DNA from 2 places in the Pantoea sp. y20 genome. Region 2 is predicted to be linked to the other one. Evidence: predicted binding sites of a transcription regulator. Region 2 holds the regulator's gene; the other holds the start of a gene.
The links. Region 2 encodes ArgR, which controls arginine synthesis, uptake and breakdown. Its sites were predicted from a motif close to ANTGAATAAAAATACANT; they were not measured.

Region 1: the regulator ArgR is predicted to act here: its motif matches at 2,043-2,060, upstream of argC (N-acetyl-gamma-glutamyl-phosphate reductase).

What each region holds. Positions count from the first base shown of each region.
Region 1 covers NZ_CM142816.1:4,006,003-4,015,080, reverse strand. Annotated here, with positions in the region: gene ppc (phosphoenolpyruvate carboxylase) at 1-600, opposite strand, end outside; gene argE (acetylornithine deacetylase) at 848-1,996, opposite strand; gene argC (N-acetyl-gamma-glutamyl-phosphate reductase) at 2,166-3,170, shown strand; gene argB (acetylglutamate kinase) at 3,186-3,959, shown strand; gene ACYAC5_RS18675 (argininosuccinate synthase) at 3,974-5,191, shown strand; gene argH (argininosuccinate lyase) at 5,267-6,640, shown strand; gene oxyR (DNA-binding transcriptional regulator OxyR) at 6,982-7,899, shown strand; gene sthA (Si-specific NAD(P)(+) transhydrogenase) at 7,882-9,078, opposite strand, start outside.
Region 2 covers NZ_CM142816.1:3,708,926-3,718,003, reverse strand. Annotated here, with positions in the region: gene ACYAC5_RS17185 (YdgH/BhsA/McbA-like domain containing protein) at 1-167, opposite strand, end outside; gene yhcN (peroxide/acid stress response protein YhcN) at 258-521, opposite strand; gene argR (transcriptional regulator ArgR) at 1,011-1,481, opposite strand; gene mdh (malate dehydrogenase) at 1,906-2,841, shown strand; gene mscM (miniconductance mechanosensitive channel MscM) at 2,894-6,229, opposite strand; gene asd (archaetidylserine decarboxylase) at 6,245-7,141, opposite strand; gene rsgA (small ribosomal subunit biogenesis GTPase RsgA) at 7,235-8,278, opposite strand; gene orn (oligoribonuclease) at 8,382-8,930, shown strand.

The DNA.
Region 1 (9,078 bases), 300 kb from region 2:
ATCGATCGGCGTTGGACGGTATTTGCGGATTTCGTCGGTGTGCCACGCTTGTGCCACCAGCTGGCGCAGACGGCGCATCACCTGGGTGCGTTCGTAGTCAGAGATATCGCTATGATCGAGTTGCTGCAAACAGCTGTTCACTTCGCCCAGCATATGGATCAGCGTGCGGCGGGTAATTTCGGTGGGGTGTGCAGTCAGCACCAGCTCCAGCGACAGCTCTTCAATCGACTGGCGGATCGCCGCTTCGCTGATATCGCCTTGCTGTTTCAGACGTTCGAAAGTCTTTTTCAGCAGTTCAGGATGGTTCGCGCCATCGCCGCTACGCGAAATGGTTTGATACTGTTCAGCGACGTTGGTGAGATTAAGAAACTGGCTAAACGCACGCGCCACCGGCAGCAGCTCGTCGTTCGACAGATTTTGCAGCGTGGTCAGCAGTTCCTGACGATGAGTGTCATTTCCCGCACGGGATGACTTAGAGAGTTTACGGATGGTCTCCACCTGGTCGAGGATGTTCTCTCCTAGTGCATCCTTAATCGTATCCCCGAGCAGTTTGCCGAGCATACTGACATTACTTCGCATTGCGGAATATTGTTCGTTCATTGGACCCTGACACCCTTATCGTCTTTTTTAATACTCTTACGCCCAACGGGCATAACATCGTCTTTTATCTAGCCACGTATCTTCCTGCGCGTCAATTGCCTTAAATCTACGTAAATGTGCTGCTAAATGGCGGAAATTCAAAGAATTTGCTTGCAGCGAAGCAAGATAAGTTATTCTTATTATCAAATCCCGAACAATGACGGGGCAATTTGCTGATTTAACAGTGAAATGCCCCATTTGTTGTTCATCAATGACAAAAATGCTGTACGACTTGGGTGATAAGCGCATGAGTCGGCTTGATAAATGCGGTATCAATAAACTCATCAGGTTGATGGGCTTGATTGATAGATCCCGGGCCTAATACCAGCGTTGGGCACAACTGCTGGATAAAAGGCGCTTCAGTGCAATAGTTCACCACTTCGGTTGGCACGCCCAGCAGCTTCTCCACCACTTGCACCAGCTCATGATCGGCCGGACATTCGTAGCCTGGAATCGGCGGATGCAGCTCGCCCACGGTAAGACGTCCCGGCCAGCGCGCACTTACCGGCGCCAGCGCGTCATTTAGCAGACCATCCAAATCGCTCAGGGTTAAGCCCGGCAGCGGACGAATATCCATGTGCAATTCACAGCAGGCGCAGATGCGGTTGGCGGCGTCGCCACCGTGAATATGACCAAAGTTCATGGTTGGATAAGGAATGGCAAAACCATCGTGGTTGTAACGCTCTTTCAGCGTGTTACGCAGCTGCATCAGCTGGGTAATGGATTCATGCATCAGTTCAATGGCGTTAACGCCGCGTGACGGATCGCTGGAGTGGCCTGATTGCCCCTGAATACGAATCACATTCGACAGATGACCTTTATGCGCGCGCACCGGCTTAAGTGAGGTGGGCTCGCCGATGATGGCGCAATCCGGACGCAATTGGGTGGATTCAGAGAAATACTTCGCGCCCGCCATGGTGGTCTCTTCGTCGGCGGTGGCGAGGACGTAGAGCGGCTTGCTGAGTTTGGTCACGTCAACGTCACGCAGCGCATCCAGAATAAAGGCGAAGAAGCCTTTCATGTCGGCGGTGCCGAGGCCGTACAGCTTGTTGTCGTGTTCGGTCAGCGTGAAAGGATCGCGCGTCCAGCGGCCGTCATCGTAAGGCACGGTGTCGGTATGACCCGCCAATAACAAGCCGCCTGCGCCCAATCCGCTGCGCGCCAGCATGTTGAATTTATGCCGCGTGCCAGGCACCGGCTGCACTTCAACACTGAAGCCAATATCGCGGAACCAGCCGGCCAGCAAATTGATTAAAGTTTCATTACTCTGATCCAGTGCGCTGTCGGTTGCGCTGATTGATGGCGTGGCAATCAACTGGCGGTAGAGTTCGATAAAAGGTGGTAATTTTGTCTTCACTGTTGACGGTCCTTGGGTTAGGATGTATCAATATTCATGCATTAATAGTGAATAAAAATACAATAACGTCGCTTGCATGTGAAGCATCAAATCTTCCGCAAACGGCATTCTGGGCAACGGGGCAAGGCCGCGACCCGATACGTGTGACTGTAATAAGGTATACAGCCTGATGTTGAATACGCTGATCGTTGGTGCCAGTGGTTACGCTGGCGTAGAGCTTGCCACCTACCTGAATCGCCATCCGCATATGAACATAACCGCTTTGGCGGTTTCAGCGCAAAGCCCGGATGCTGGAAAGTTATTGTCGGATTTGCATCCACAGCTCAAAGGCATTGTCGATTTGCCGCTGCAGCCGCTGAGCGATGCCGCTGAATGGGCCGACAAAGTGGACGTGGTGTTCCTCGCCACGGCTCACGAAGTCAGCCACGATCTGGCACCTGAATTCCTCAAAGCCGGTTGCGTGGTGTTCGATCTCTCCGGCGCGTTCCGCGTAAACGACGATGCGTTCTATACCCAATATTACGGCTTCAGCCATCAGCATCAGGATTGGCTGGACAAGGCGGTTTACGGCCTGGCCGAATGGCAGCACGACAAAATCAAAGACGCAGAGCTGGTTGCGGTGCCGGGTTGCTACCCAACCGCAGCCCAGCTTTCGCTGAAACCGCTGATCGCAGCGGGTCTGCTTAACGATGCACAGTGGCCGGTGATTAACGCCACCAGCGGCGTGAGCGGCGCAGGGCGCAAAGCCAACGTTGGCACCAGCTTCTGTGAAGTGAGCTTGCAGCCGTACGGTTTGTTTAATCATCGTCATCACCCGGAAATTGTGGCGCATCTCGGTACGCCGGTGATCTTCACGCCACATCTGGGCAGCTTCCCACGCGGGATTTTATCGACCACCACTTGCCGCCTGAAAGCGGGCGTGACGCAGCAGGATGTGGCGGATGCCTTCCATAGCGCCTACCACGATAAACCGCTGGTGCGCGTCTATGACAAAGGCGTCCCAGCGCTGAAAGCGGTGGTCGGTTTGCCGTTCTGCGACATCGGCTTCGCCATGCAAGGCGAGCACCTGATTGTGGTGGCTGCCGAAGATAACCTGCTGAAAGGCGCCTCATCGCAGGCGGTTCAGTGTTTAAACATTCGTTTCGGCTTCCCCGAAACGCTGTCTCTGATTTAACGAACGGATAACGCAATGAATCCATTGATCATTAAACTGGGTGGCGTGCTGCTGGATAGCGAAGAAGCGCTGGCTCGTCTGTTTGATGCCCTGCTGGCGTACCGCAATGAACATCAGCGTCCGCTGATCATTGTGCACGGCGGCGGTTGCGTGGTGGACGAGCTGATGAAGAAGCTCGCGCTGCCGGTGAAAAAGAAGAACGGTTTGCGCGTGACGCCAGCCGATCAGATTGACATTATTACCGGTGCGTTAGCCGGTACCGCCAATAAAACGCTGCTGGCGTGGGCGAAGAAATATGGCATCGGCGCGGTGGGTTTGTGCCTCGGCGATGCCAGTCTGGTCAACGTGGCGCAGTTCGATGAAGAGCTGGGACACGTTGGCAACGCGACGCCGGGCAATCCGGCGCTGGTGAACACGCTGCTGGCGGCGGGCTACATGCCGGTGATCAGCTCGATTGGCATCACCGACGGCGGCGAGTTGATGAACGTCAACGCCGACCAGGCCGCCACCGCACTGGCTGCGACCATCGGTGCCGATTTGGTGCTGTTGTCTGATGTCAGCGGTATTCTCGACGGCAAAGGTCAGCGCATCGAAGAGATGACCGCCGCGAAAGCGGAGCAGCTGATTGCGCAGGGCATCATCACCGATGGCATGATCGTGAAAGTGAACGCGGCGCTTGATGCCGCCCGCACGCTCGGTCGCCCGGTCGATATCGCCAGCTGGCGTCATGCTGAACAACTGCCAACCCTTTTCAACGGCGTGTCGATTGGCACCCGGATTCTCGCATAATCAAGGATTAAGACATGAGCACGCAAAACATCAAAAAAATCGTTCTGGCCTACTCCGGCGGTCTGGATACTTCAGCCATCATTCCATGGTTGAAAGAGAACTATGGCGGCTGTGAAGTGGTGGCGTTCGTGGCGAACATTGGCCAGGATCCAGCCGATCTGGAAGGCGTTGAGAAGAAAGCGCTGCAGTCAGGTGCGTCTGAGTGCCACGTGGTTGACCTGCGTGAAGCGTTCATCAGCGAATACGTGTATCCGGTTCTGCAGACTGGCGCCCTGTACGAAGGCACTTATCTGCTGGGTACGTCTATGGCGCGTCCGATTATCGCTAAAGCCCAGGTTGAGCTGGCGCTGAAAGTGGGCGCAGATGCGCTGTGCCACGGCGCAACCGGTAAAGGTAACGATCAGGTGCGTTTCGAAACCACCTACACCGCGCTGGCTCCACAACTGAAAGTGGTTGCGCCATGGCGTGAGTGGGACCTGCGTTCACGTGAAGCGCTGCTGGATTACCTGAAAGAGCGCAATATCCCGACCACCGCGTCGCTGGAAAAAATCTACAGCCGTGACGAGAACGCATGGCACATCTCTACCGAAGGCGGCGTGCTGGAAAGCCCAGCCAATGCACCGAATAAAGATTGCTGGGTGTGGACCGTTGATCCGCTGGAAGCGCCCGATCAGCCAGAAAATGTCACGGTCACCGTGGAGAAAGGTCGCGTGGTGGCGGTGAATGGCGAGACGCTGAGCCCGTTCCAGTGCCTGGAAAAACTCAACGTGCTGGGCGCGAAACACGGCGTCGGCCGTATCGACATCGTGGAAAACCGTCTGGTAGGCATCAAGTCCCGCGGCTGCTACGAAACTCCAGGCGGCACCATCATGGTTAACGCGCTGCGTGCGGTTGAACAGCTGGTGCTGGATCGCGATAGCTTCAAATGGCGTGAGCAGCTGGGCCATGAAATGTCTTACGTGGTTTACGATGGTCGCTGGTTCGCGCCGCTGCGTAAATCTATCCAGGCCGCAGCTGAATCATTGGCAGAAGAGGTGAATGGCGAAGTGGTACTGCAGCTGTATAAAGGCCAGGCCACGGCGATTCAGAAAACCTCTGCTAACAGCCTGTACTCAGAAGAGTTCGCCACCTTTGGCGAAGACGAAGTTTACGATCACCGTCACGCGGGCGGCTTTATCCGCTTGTTCTCACTCTCTTCACGCATTCGTGCGCTGAACGAGCAGAAGAAGTAATACCGCGGCAATCGACCTATTTTGCAAGGGCGGCTTCGGGCCGCCTTTTCTATAACAGATTCAGGAGTAATGCAGATGGCACTTTGGGGCGGACGTTTTTCGCAGGCAGCAGACCAACGGTTCAAACAGTTCAACGACTCGCTGCGTTTTGACTATCGCCTGGCCGAGCAGGACATTACCGGCTCGATTGCCTGGTCAAAAGCACTGGTGACGGTCAACGTGCTGACCAATGAAGAGCAGCAACAGCTGGAAAGCGCGTTGAATGAACTGCTGGCCGAGGTACGCGCCAATCCTGAGCAGATTCTGCAAAGCGATGCGGAAGATATTCACAGCTGGGTGGAAGGCAAGCTGATTGACAAAGTCGGCGCGCTGGGCAAGAAATTGCACACCGGCCGTAGCCGTAACGATCAGGTCGCGACCGATCTGAAACTGTGGTGCAAAGAGCAGGTTGCCGTGCTGCTGGAGGCGACGCGTGAGCTGCAATCGGCGCTGGTCGCCACGGCACAAGCCAATCAGGACGCGGTGATGCCGGGTTACACGCACCTGCAGCGTGCGCAACCGGTGACGTTCGCGCATTGGTGCCTGGCGTACGTTGAGATGCTGGCGCGTGACGAGAGCCGTCTGCAGGATGCACTGAAGCGTATGGATGTCAGTCCGCTGGGTTGCGGCGCGCTGGCGGGTACCGCCTACGAGATTGATCGTCAGCAGCTGGCCGGCTGGTTAGGTTTTGCCTCTGCCACGCGTAACAGCCTCGATACCGTTTCCGATCGCGATCACGTGCTCGAGCTGCTGTCAGACGCCTCGATTGGCATGGTGCATCTGTCGCGCTTTGCTGAAGACCTGATCTTCTTCAACACCGGTGAAGCGGGCTTCCTTGAGCTGTCGGATAAAGTCACTTCCGGATCGTCGCTGATGCCGCAGAAGAAAAACCCGGATGCGCTGGAGCTGATCCGTGGCAAATGTGGCCGTGTGCAAGGTGCGCTGACCGGCATGATGATGACGCTGAAAGGCCTGCCGCTGGCGTACAACAAAGATATGCAGGAAGACAAAGAAGGGCTGTTCGATGCGCTGGATACCTGGCTCGACTGCCTGCATATGTCGGTGCTGGTGCTGGACGGCATTCAGGTAAAACGTCCGCGCTGCCAGGAAGCCGCTGAGCAGGGCTACGCCAACTCGACCGAGCTGGCCGATTATCTGGTGGCAAAAGGCGTTCCGTTCCGCGAAGCCCACCACATTGTGGGTGAAACCGTGGTGGAAGCGATCAAGCAAGGCGTGGCGCTGGAAGCGCTCACTCTGACGCAGTTGAAGCAGTTCAGCGCGGTGATTGAGGATGACGTGTATCCAATTCTGTCGCTGCAATCCTGCCTGGATAAGCGTAATGCGCAAGGCGGTGTCGCTCCTCAACAGGTCGCCTTCGCCATCAGCGAAGCGCAGAAGCGCTTGGGTTAAAAGCTATGCGCATTAGATTGCGCCGCTGCGGTATATGCAGGAATGCGTAGCGGCGCGATTTATCGCGCTCTGTTGATATCCAGCAAGCGAGTGACAAGCAAAAAAAAGCGGGCACCTCTTCGGTAGCCCGCCAACCTCTAGCTTCGGAATTACATTTTGTTATAGGCACATCATCAAGGGCAGGCCACTCCCGGCCAGCACAGTGATTGGTTTTAAGCAGTTTGCAGGTTCTGCTCCAGATCATTTGATGCGCGCATTATTCCCGCTCACGCCTTGATAGGGCCAATCGTTCATTGCTATTCTATCTATCGCCACGGGCTATCGTGGTTTGGAGGATTTCAATGAATATTCGTGATCTCGAATACCTGGTTTCACTTGCGGAGCATCGCCATTTCCGGCGTGCAGCTGACGCATGTCATGTCAGCCAACCTACCTTAAGTGGACAGATTCGTAAGCTGGAAGATGAACTTGGCGTGATGCTGCTGGAGCGAACCAGCCGTAAGGTGTTGTTTACTCAGGCAGGACTGTTGCTGGTGGATCAAGCGCGAACCGTGCTGCGCGAAGTGAAAGTGCTGAAGGAGATGGCGAGCCAGCAAGGCGAAGCGATGTCTGGACCGCTGCACATTGGTTTGATTCCAACCACCGGGCCGTATCTGCTGCCGCACATCATTCCGATGCTGCACAAAACCTTCCCCAAACTCGAAATGTACCTGCATGAAGCGCAGACGCAGCAACTGCTGGCACAGCTCGACAGCGGCAAGCTGGATTGCGCCATCGTGGCGTTGGTGAAAGAGAGTGAAGCCTTTATTGAGGTGCCGCTGTTTGATGAGCCAATGACGCTAGCGGTGTATGCCGATCATCCGTGGCGCGATCGCGATCGCGTGCCGATGTCGGATCTGGCCGGTGAGAAATTACTGATGCTGGAAGATGGGCACTGCCTGCGCGATCAGGCGATGGGCTTCTGCTTCGAAGCCGGTGCCGATGAAGATACGCATTTCCGCGCCACCAGTCTGGAAACGCTGCGCAACATGGTTGCCGCCGGTAGCGGCATTACCTTGTTACCTGCGCTGTCCGTGCCGAATGAACGCGAACGTGATGGCGTCTGCTATTTACCGTGCTACAAGCCGGTGCCGCAGCGCACCATCGCGTTGGTTTATCGTCCAGGATCGCCTCTGCGCAGCCGCTATGAGCAGTTGGCAGAAGCAATCAAAACCCACATGAAGGGTTATCTGGATACCTCGTTAAAACAGGCGGTTTAAGCCGTTTAACGCTGCCACGCGATAGGCTTCGGCCATGGTGGGATAGTTGAAGGTGGTATTCACGAAGTACTCAATCGTGTTGCCGCCGTTCTTCTGTTCCATGATGGCCTGGCCGATGTGAATGATCTCCGCAGCACGCTCGCCAAAGCAGTGAATCCCTAAAATCTCTTTGGTTTCGCGGTGGAACAGAATCTTCAGGCTGCCGACGTGCATGCCAACAATCTGCGCACGCGCCAGATGTTTAAACTGCGCACGACCCACTTCATACGGCACTTTCATCGCCGTCAGCTGCTGTTCGGTTTTACCCACTGAGCTGATCTCCGGAATGGTGTAAATCCCGGTTGGAATATCTTCGATCAGGTGCGCGGTAGCTTCACCTTTGATGATCGCCTGCGCGGCAATGCGGCCCTGATCGTAAGCAGCAGAAGCCAGGCTTGGATAACCAATCACGTCGCCAACCGCGTAAATATGCGGCAGCGCAGTTTGATACATGCTGTTCACCTTCAGCAGGCCACGACCATCCGCTTCCAGTCCGACGTTTTCCAGCGCCAGTGAATCGGTGTTACCGGTTCGACCGTTTGCGTACAGCAGGCAATCGGCTTTCACTTTTTTGCCCGATTTAAGGTGAATTATCACCCCGTCATCAACGCCTTCAATCTTCTCGAACTCTTCGTTGTGACGAATCACCACGCCGCTGTTCCAGAAGTGATAGGAGAGGGAATCTGACATCTCTTGATCGAGGAATGCCAGCAGACGGTCGCGGGTGTTGATCAGGTCAACCTTGACGTTCAGGCCGCGGAAAATCGAGGCATATTCACAGCCAATTACGCCGGCGCCATAAATGATGACGTGGCCAGGTTCATGATGCAGGTTGAGGATGGAGTCGGAATCGTAAACGCGCGGATGGGTGAAATCGACATCCGCGGGATGATACGGGCGAGAACCGCAGGCGATCACGAATTTCGCCGCGGTTAATCGCTCGCGGGTGCCGTCGGGTTGTTCCACTTCGATAGTGTTGGCATCAACAAATCGGGCATCGCCCTGATAAAGTTCACAGCGGTTGCGCTCGTAGAAGCCCTGACGCATAGCGGTTTGCTGACTGATCACGTTCTCGGTGTGGTTGAGAATGTCGGCGAAAGAGGAGCGCAGGAGGCGAGTGTGATCGCTGTAAAGTGGGTT
Region 2 (9,078 bases):
TCCTGACGCACGTTGGTCTGGTCGCCGTTAACACCGCTCACGCTGATGGTTTGGTTCAGAGATTGCAGCTGTTCAGCTTGTTGGTTTGAAACCAGGCTGGCGGCACTCGCGCCAAAAGAAAGAACAGAAGCCAGGCCCAGTACTGCGATAGCTAATTTACTTTTCATGATTCACTCTCCTGAAATGGGGGCCGGCAACCTGAGAGGCAAGAGCGTCTCAAACGGGTCGCCGTTCACATTGCTTTTCAAGCCAATAACTTATTTGTACAGCTCAGCGGTTGCGTGGTAGCTGTCACCGGTATTCGCCTCAACCACGCGATAGGCTTTCGCACCTTGCTGGTCGGCTTTATCGTTTAACTGCTGACGGATATCCATTGGAGAACCGCCCACGCCGCTGACGCTGATGGTGCCCGCAGGTTGCAGATTCGCAGCCTGTTCAGCATTAATAGAATCTGCTGCAAAAGCACCAAATGACAGGGCAGAGAGAACACTTAAAGTCGCGATAGTAGTTTTAACGTTCATGGTATTTTTCCTCGTCGTCTATTTTTATCTTTTTCTTTCGTGTGATTTGCATCACGAAAACAAGTATAGATCTAATCACCCATGAAATTAATACCGAGCTAATAATGTTTGGTTGTAATTCTTTATCCTTATGGCACTTTTTTAGAACCTGAAGTTATAAAAAACGCCTGGATCTTAACCATAGGTGGTTATTTCACCGTAAAAACAATGATCTACATCAAATTATCTTTTAGTGCGAAAGATCGTGGTTGATCTCGTTGGCTGATAAAGATAGAGAAGGGAAAGACACTGAGCACAATGTGTAAAGCAGCGTAAAATAGCGCATAAGGTTAAATAGGCACAAAGGTCGTACCAATAATAGCGGCTGAAAAGAACCGCCAGGCATATGGATAACTTATTATTTACAAAGGGATTTGTAACAGAATGGTTACGAATGAAGCGCAAAGGGCAAGATTACCGGCAGAGGAACTGCCGGTATGCAGCAGGGTTTTATAGCTCTTGTTCGAATAAAACCAGTATCGCGTCGTACAGCTGTTTTACCGAGAAGGTGCGCGCGGGGGTAATAAAGATGGTGTCATCACCGGCAATGGTGCCGAGAATGCCTTCCGCTTTGCCCAGCGAATCCAGCAGGCGCGCAATCAGCTGCGCCGCGCCCGGACTGGTGTGAATCACCACTAACGCATCGTTGTAATCGATATCCAGCACCAGATTTTTCAGCGGGCTGGTGGTGGTGGGCACGCCGAGTTCAGCAGGCAGGCAGTAAACCATCTCCATCTTGGCGTTGCGCGTGCGCACCGCGCCAAACTTGGTCAGCATGCGAGAAACTTTGGACTGATTAATATTCTCGAAGCCGTCTTCCTGCAGCGCCTGCACGATTTCGCCCTGGGAGCTGAATTTCTCTTCCTTCAATAAGGCTTTAAACGCCTTAATCAAGTCGTCTTGTTTCGATGGGTTTCGCATAAGCTACCAATTAAAAAGGGGTTGCAGAGGGCAACAGGCCCACGGCAGATAAATTATTATGCATTTAGATGAATTTTTATGCAATAAGTCTGGTAAGAGAATCGCGGTAATGACCTGCGGGGCGGGCATCATAACAGAATATGATGTTGCACCAAAATCGCGGGTGGACGCGCAAAGCGAAGGTTGCAAAGTTGTTATATTATTGAAGTGGTAACAACAATATCGATGATCATTGCCGTCCATTGTCTTCTGGCTGCGAATGAATCATTCAGGCGACTTCTGAAGTGGAGATGTCTCGGGAGCCGATTGCGGCGTAGTGTTTAGTGCGCGACAGGTTTAGTCGCTATCGCCTGAGAAGTTGATTAAACTCGTAACCTGATGGATTTTCGGCATATCTCTGCCCCACCTTAATAAGGAGTTCAGGATGAAAGTTGCCGTTCTCGGTGCCGCTGGTGGTATTGGCCAGGCGCTCGCACTGCTGCTCAAAACGCAATTACCCGCAGGCTCAGCTCTCTCACTTTACGATATCGCCCCGGTAACGCCCGGTGTGGCGGTCGATCTCAGTCATATCCCAACGGCAGTCACCGTGGAAGGGTTTAGCGGTGAAGATGCTACGCCTGCGCTGCATGGTGCTGATGTGGTGCTGATCTCCGCGGGTGTGGCACGTAAGCCGGGCATGGATCGCGCCGACCTGTTTAACGTCAACGCCGGTATCGTGCGTAACCTGATCGAGCAGGTTGCCAGTACCGCGCCAAAAGCGCTGATTGGCGTCATCACCAATCCGGTGAATACGACGGTGGCGATTGCGGCCGAAGTGCTGAAAAAAGCCGGCGTGTATGACAAGAATCGCCTGTTTGGCGTTTCCACCCTCGATATCATCCGTGCCAATACCTTTGTCGCGGCGCTAAAAGGCAAGCAGCCTAACGAGATTGAAGTGCCGGTGGTGGGCGGGCATTCCGGCGTAACGATTCTGCCGCTGCTGTCGCAGGTGAAAGGCGTGAGCTTCAGCGAGCAGGAAGTGGCGGATCTCACCAAACGTATCCAGAACGCGGGCACCGAAGTGGTGGAAGCCAAAGCCGGTGGCGGATCGGCGACGCTGTCGATGGGACAGGCAGCGGCCCGTTTTGGCCTGTCATTGATTCGTGCCCTGCAAGGCGAAGCCAACGTGGTGGAGTGCGCGTATGTGGAAGGCGATGGCGAATATGCCCGCTTCTTCTCGCAGCCGCTGCTGCTGGGCAAAAACGGTATCGTTGAACGCCGTCCGCTGGGCACGCTGAGTGCCTTTGAACAGCAGGCGCTAAACGGCATGCTGGAAACGCTGAAGAAAGATATCGCGCAGGGCGAAGAGTTTGTGAAGTGATAAACTCCGAGCGGCAATAAAAAACGCCCGGCATCTGCCGGGCGTTTTGTTTTTATAATCCGCCAGATTTGAAGGTCTTATTGGCGGGCGCACCGTTAGTCGCGGGGTTTTGCTTTCCTAACGTCTCCATGCGTACCTGGAATGGTGGGAACGGCATCTCAATGCCGTGCTCCTCAAAGCCGCGCAGAATCAGCTGATGCAGTTCATGGCGCAGCGGCATGCGATGCCCCATCTCCGCCGCATGCACGCGCAGTTCAAACAGCTGAATACCTTGCTGCAGATCGACCAGGAACACATCCGGCGCCGGCATATCGAGCACGTAGGTGCAGCGATCGGCCGCTTGCTTAAGAATGTTGGTCACTTCATCACTGTTGACTCTGGCGGGCGCTGGAATCGTCAGCACCACACGCGTCACTGAATCCGACAGCGACCAGTTCACGAACTGCTCAGTAATGAAAGCCTTATTCGGCACGATGATCTCTTTGCGGTCCCAATCGGTGATGGTGGTGGCACGCGTGTTGATGCGCGTAATGCTGCCAGTCAGGTCGCGAATGGTCACGGTATCGCCAATACGGATCGGTTTCTCAAACAGGATAATCAGGCCGGAGATAAAGTTAGCGAAAATCTCCTGCATCCCGAAGCCCAAACCCAGACCCAACGCAGCAACCAGCCACTGCAGCTTCGACCACTCAATGCCCATCATTGAGAAGCCAATCAAGCCGCCAATCAGCATCAAAGCATACTTGGTCAAAGTGGTAATGGCGTAACCGGTGCCCGGCGCCAAACTGAGATGCTGCAACAGCGCCAGTTCCAGCAACGCGGGCATGTTACGCACCAGCTGCGTGGTGATGATCAGCACCAGAATCGCAATCAACACCGCACCCAGCGTAATCGCCTGCACGCTGTCCACACCCTGAATGGTGGTGCTGGCATTCCACAGCGGAATGTTATCAAGGAAGCTAAACGCCGAGTGGATTTCTGACCACAGCACAATCACCGAAACCAGCGCAATCAGCGTCAGGATTGAACGCACCAGACGCAGCGACTGTGCGCTGATCTCATCAAGATCAATGCTTGGCTCATCGATTTCGATGGTGTCGGCATTCGCTGGCGTTGATTGCTCTTTCTCTTCTTCGCTGCGCGCGCGGTTGGCCAGCATATCGGCACGACGCTGACGTGCACGGTCAAAGGCGATGCGGCGGCGCTGAATCAGCATCCAGCGGCGGATGATGTGATACACCACCAGCAGGAAGAACCAGATGCCCACCGAGGTTTCCAGACGCGCCAGCAGCGCCTGCGCGGTGGCGAGATAACCGATGCAGGAGGCGAGGGCAGCCACCAGCGGCAGGGCAATCATCAGGTTCCACAAAATGCGGTTTACGAAGTTATCGCCGTTGCCCTCTTTATCCAGATAGAGCGGAATACCGGCGCGTTTCAGGCTAACGGTAACGATACTCAGCGCGCCACAAATCAGGATGAAGCACACGCGTCCCAGCGTGCCGGAGAATTGCGGATCGTCGAGATTGGCAAAGGCGATCAGCAGCATGATCAGCGGCACAATCAGCCCCACCGACAGCGAGTAATAGCGCATGGCACGCGCCACGCGCGCTTGCGGCCAACGGAAATGCACCACAAACAAGCCATCGGGACGTGCAAACGCGGCGCTGATCATAAAGGCCCACAGCAGCGGCAGCGTGGCGGTGATGCCATCGCCAATCGCCACGGCGAATGGATAAGGCCAGGCATGCTGTAAACCGTAACCGAGCGCGGCCCACAATACCGGCAGCGGCACCGCCACCAGAATCGACCAAAATACCGTGCGCAGCGTCAGGCTGAAGCGGTCCTGCGTCACTTTACCGACGCGGCTGGCGGAGCGCTCCATAAAGGCGTTGTAGTGACGACGTGAGCTGATGCTGAAGCCAACCAGCAGAATCGCACCAATAATCGGTAACACGGTTTCGCGATTGGTAAACATCATCGCCAGCGCTTTGCCGAGCTGGCCGGCGGTATCCAGCGACAACAGACGCTTGAGATCCTGCGCCATCTCCACCGGGAAATTCAGGCCGATGGTATTAACGTCAGCGGTCCAGAACAGATAGCGATGCGTCGCATCTTTAATTTCGGCTAAGGCATCCTGCAACTGTGTATTGGAAACTTTGAGCTTGGTGATTTCCAGAATCAGCGTATCGCAACCGGAAATCAGTGAGTTCAGCAGTTCGTGCTGGGTTTTAAGTTGCGCTTCGAGGATGCGTACCTGATCGCTGCTGAACGGCGTGCCGTCATCCTGTTTGGCTTTGCGCAGTTCCTGCTGGCGCTCCAGCAGATCCTCATAATGCAGACGCTGCACCCGCAGCTGGCCCATTTCGCTGTCGATCTGCTGAGATTTCGGCATCTCCGGCAGACGGGCAACCTGCGCACGCAAGGCTTCGCCCAACAGATTGGACGCCCCCAGCCATTGCGACTGCTCACGCAACGTGCTCAGCGCCTGACGCACCTGCAAGGTCTGATTGGTGGCCAGACGCTGCTGCGAAGCGACTAAATCCATGCGCTGCGCTTGTTGATTAAGGTCTGCGGAGAGTTCGCGGTTAACGCGGAACTGATCGCTGATCGAACTCGGCAGATCGCCGCTGTTTTCCGCCAGCTGCTCGGTGCGCTCAAGCGCCAGTTCAGCTTCGCGCTGGCGCTGATTGTTGAGCTGATTGCGCAGCGCCTGCAGATAGTTATCCAGTTGAGTCGCTTTGCGCTGATGCACCTCAGCGCGCATACGCGCCAGTTCCTGACGGTTATTCGCCGAAAGCTGCGCCAGCTCTAACTCGTCCACGCGCGCTTTGTTGGCGGCGTTTTCCGCCTGACGCGCGTAAATCTGCGCCTGCGCCAGCGGCGTAGTCGCCGTCGAAGCGCTCTGCGCGCGACGATCGCTTTCGGTCATCGCCCGGCGTGCATCGGTTTGCTGCTGCGGCAGCTGCGACAGTGAATCGCTGATCTCGCGCGCGCGATCCTGCTCCTGCTGCGCCTGACGGCCTTCCTCCAGCAGCTGGCTGCTAACCTGCAACAGCTCCTGATCCAGCTCGGCGCTGCTCATATTGCTGCGCACCGCCTTGCTGCTGTCCGTCAGCGTGGCGATCTGCTGACGTAATTCGCGCGCCAGCCGCGGGAAATCATCAATCACCTGCTGATACTGCTTCGCGCGCTCCAGCGACTCATCGCGCTCGTTGAGGAAATTGATCGCCGATTCGAGCGCCTGCACCTGCTCGGTTTGCGCGGGTGAGGTTTTCGCCGATTTAGCCGCATCCAGTTCCTGCTTTAGCTGGCTGGATTGCGGAACGGTGGCTGCAAATACAGAACTGCTGAGCACAAGGCTCAGCAGCAAGGAGAGGAAAACACGCACGGGAGAGATTCCGGGTTATTTGCTAAGTGAGACGCTGTCGCCAGGCTGAGGCAGGGCGATGGCCAGCGGCTGACCGAGGCGGGTTTTGCTTTCGGCTTCAAGGCTTTCTGCCAGCTTCACGCGATTTGGCGCGAACAGGTTGATCACCGTTGAACCCAACTTGAAGCGACCCATTTCCTGGCCTTTCAACAGCACCACCGCACCATCATGATCGGCAGACGGATAGCGCCAGCGTTTAATCACACCTTCGCGCGGTGGCGTAATGGTGCCCGCCCACACGGTTTCGATGCTACCCACAATGGTGGCACCGACAAGGATCTGCACCATCGGGCCATGATCGGTATCGAATACGCAGATCACGCGCTCGTTACGCGCAAACAGATTCGGAATGTTACGTGCGGTCAGCGGGTTGACGGAGTAGAGATCGCCCGGCACATAGATCATTTCGCGCAGGATGCCGTTACACGGCATATGCACGCGGTGATAATCGCGCGGGGCGAGATAAGTGGTAACAAACTCGCCGTCATGAAACTGATCCGCCAGATCGTCGTTACCGGCCAGCAGCGCCTGCAGGCTGTAAGTGTGGCCTTTGGCCTGGAAGATCTGATCGCCGGCAATGCGGCCCAGCTGGCTGATCGCGCCATCGGCGGGCAGCGCCAGTAAAGAGGCATCAGTATCGATCGGACGCGCGCCCTCTTTTAACGGACGCACGAAGAAATCATTGAAGGTGCGGTAGCTGCCGGTATGTGGCTTGCTGGCTTCCGCCATATCCACTTTGTAGTACCAGACAAATAGGTCGATGACCGCTTTAGTGAGCCAGCCACCACGGCGGCTGGCACCCCAACCGGCGAGCTCGGTGAGCCCTTTTTTAGGCAAAATATGATTCAGGCCGAGTTTAAAACGATCAAACACCGTTGCCTCCTGGCTTAATTACGTGTCGTTAACAAAAAAGGGGGCGGATTGTAGCAGCGCCCCAGCGCGTTGGCGAATGTGCCGTTGTACTGCTTAATCTGCGTCGGAGGAAAAGTTTTTACGCGTCTTTACCTGCGCCATACTTTCCAGAATTCGGTGGTAGTTATCGAAGCGGGAGATATCAATCTTGCCCTCTTCTACCGCTTCGCGAATGGCACAGCCAGGATCGGTATCGTGCTTACAGTCGCGGAAACGGCAACCGCCAAGGAATTCACGGAATTCGACAAAGCCGCGCGTCACTTGTTCTGGCTCCAGATGCCATAAACCAAACTCACGCACGCCCGGTGAATCGATCACATCGCCGCCCGCCGGGAAGTGGTAAAGGCGTGACGCGGTAGTGGTGTGCTGGCCTAATCCAGAAACGTTCGACACATCGTTGGTCAGAATTTCAGCCGCTACCTCCAGACCAAGCAGGTTATTCAGCAGGCTCGATTTACCCACGCCAGATTGGCCGGCAAAGATGCTGACGCGGCCGGTTAAGGCGCTTTCCAGTTCAACCAGGCCATCTTTGGCGTGGCTGGAAACCATCAAAACGCGATAACCAATGTTGCGATAGATCTCCATCTGCTCATCAACAAACGCGCGGCCTTCGGCATCTAAAAGGTCGGTTTTGTTGAGCACCAGCAGCGGTTCCACGCCAAGAGTTTCGCTGGCGACCAGGTAACGATCAATGATGTTGAGTGACAGCTCTGGCAGGATCGCCGAAACGATAATGATCTGATCGATGTTGGCGGCGATCGGTTTCACGCCGTCATAGAAGTCTGGGCGCGTAAGCACCGTCTTACGTTCGTGTACCGCTTCGACGATCCCTTTGCCGCCGCCAATGGCAGCGCGCCATAAAACGCGATCGCCAGTGACCAGCGAGCGAATAGTGCGGCGGATGTTACAGCGATGCACAACGCCTTCGCTATCTTCCACGTCTGCGTGCATGCCGAAACGGCTGATCACCACGCCATCAGCCGCTTCTCCAAACAGACTATCATCCGGCTCCGGCTTATCGCTCCGTTGCTGCAGACGACGCTGATGGTTGGCGCTTACGCGACGTTGTTGACCTTTCGACAGTTTGTTTTTACTCACGCATCCTCTCACGGCTTTCGCCAGGTTTCGCCCTGCTGGGCAAAACGTCTATGATACACCTGAAATGAGTTTAATGACGACTTTGGCAACAGGCGGGAAACGCATGACAGCTGGAAATGAAAACAACCTGATTTGGATCGACCTCGAAATGACCGGATTGGATCCGGAACGCGATCGCATTATTGAGATCGCTACCATCGTGACCGATGCCAACCTTAACATCCTGGCAGAAGGCCCGGTGTTCGCGGTGCATCAATCTGACGATCAGTTGGCGTTGATGGATGACTGGAACGTGCGCACGCACACCAATAGCGGATTGGTGGCGCGCGTCAAAGCCAGCGAGCACGATGACCGTGCGGCGGAACTGGCCACCATCGAGTTCCTGAAACAGTGGGTGCCGGCGAACACCTCGCCGATTTGCGGCAACAGTATTGGTCAGGATCGTCGCTTCCTGTTTAAGTACATGCCTGAACTAGAAGCCTATTTCCACTATCGCTATCTTGATGTCAGCACGGTGAAAGAGCTGGCGCGCCGCTGGAAACCAGATATCTTGCCAGGTTTTAAAAAGTCCGGTAGCCATCAGGCGCTGGATGATATTCGCGAGTCCGTCGCTGAGTTGGCGTACTATCGCGAGCACTTCCTGCAGCTTTAACCGCCGCGGGTGCGCAGGAAATCATCAGGTTGTCGATAAAAGCAGCGAACGCGCGGAAAGCGCAAAATTTTGCTTTTAGACTCTTGCGACTGAAAGGATTTCTCGTATAATGCGCACCCCGTACCGGTGAAGAATTTCATGCGGAACG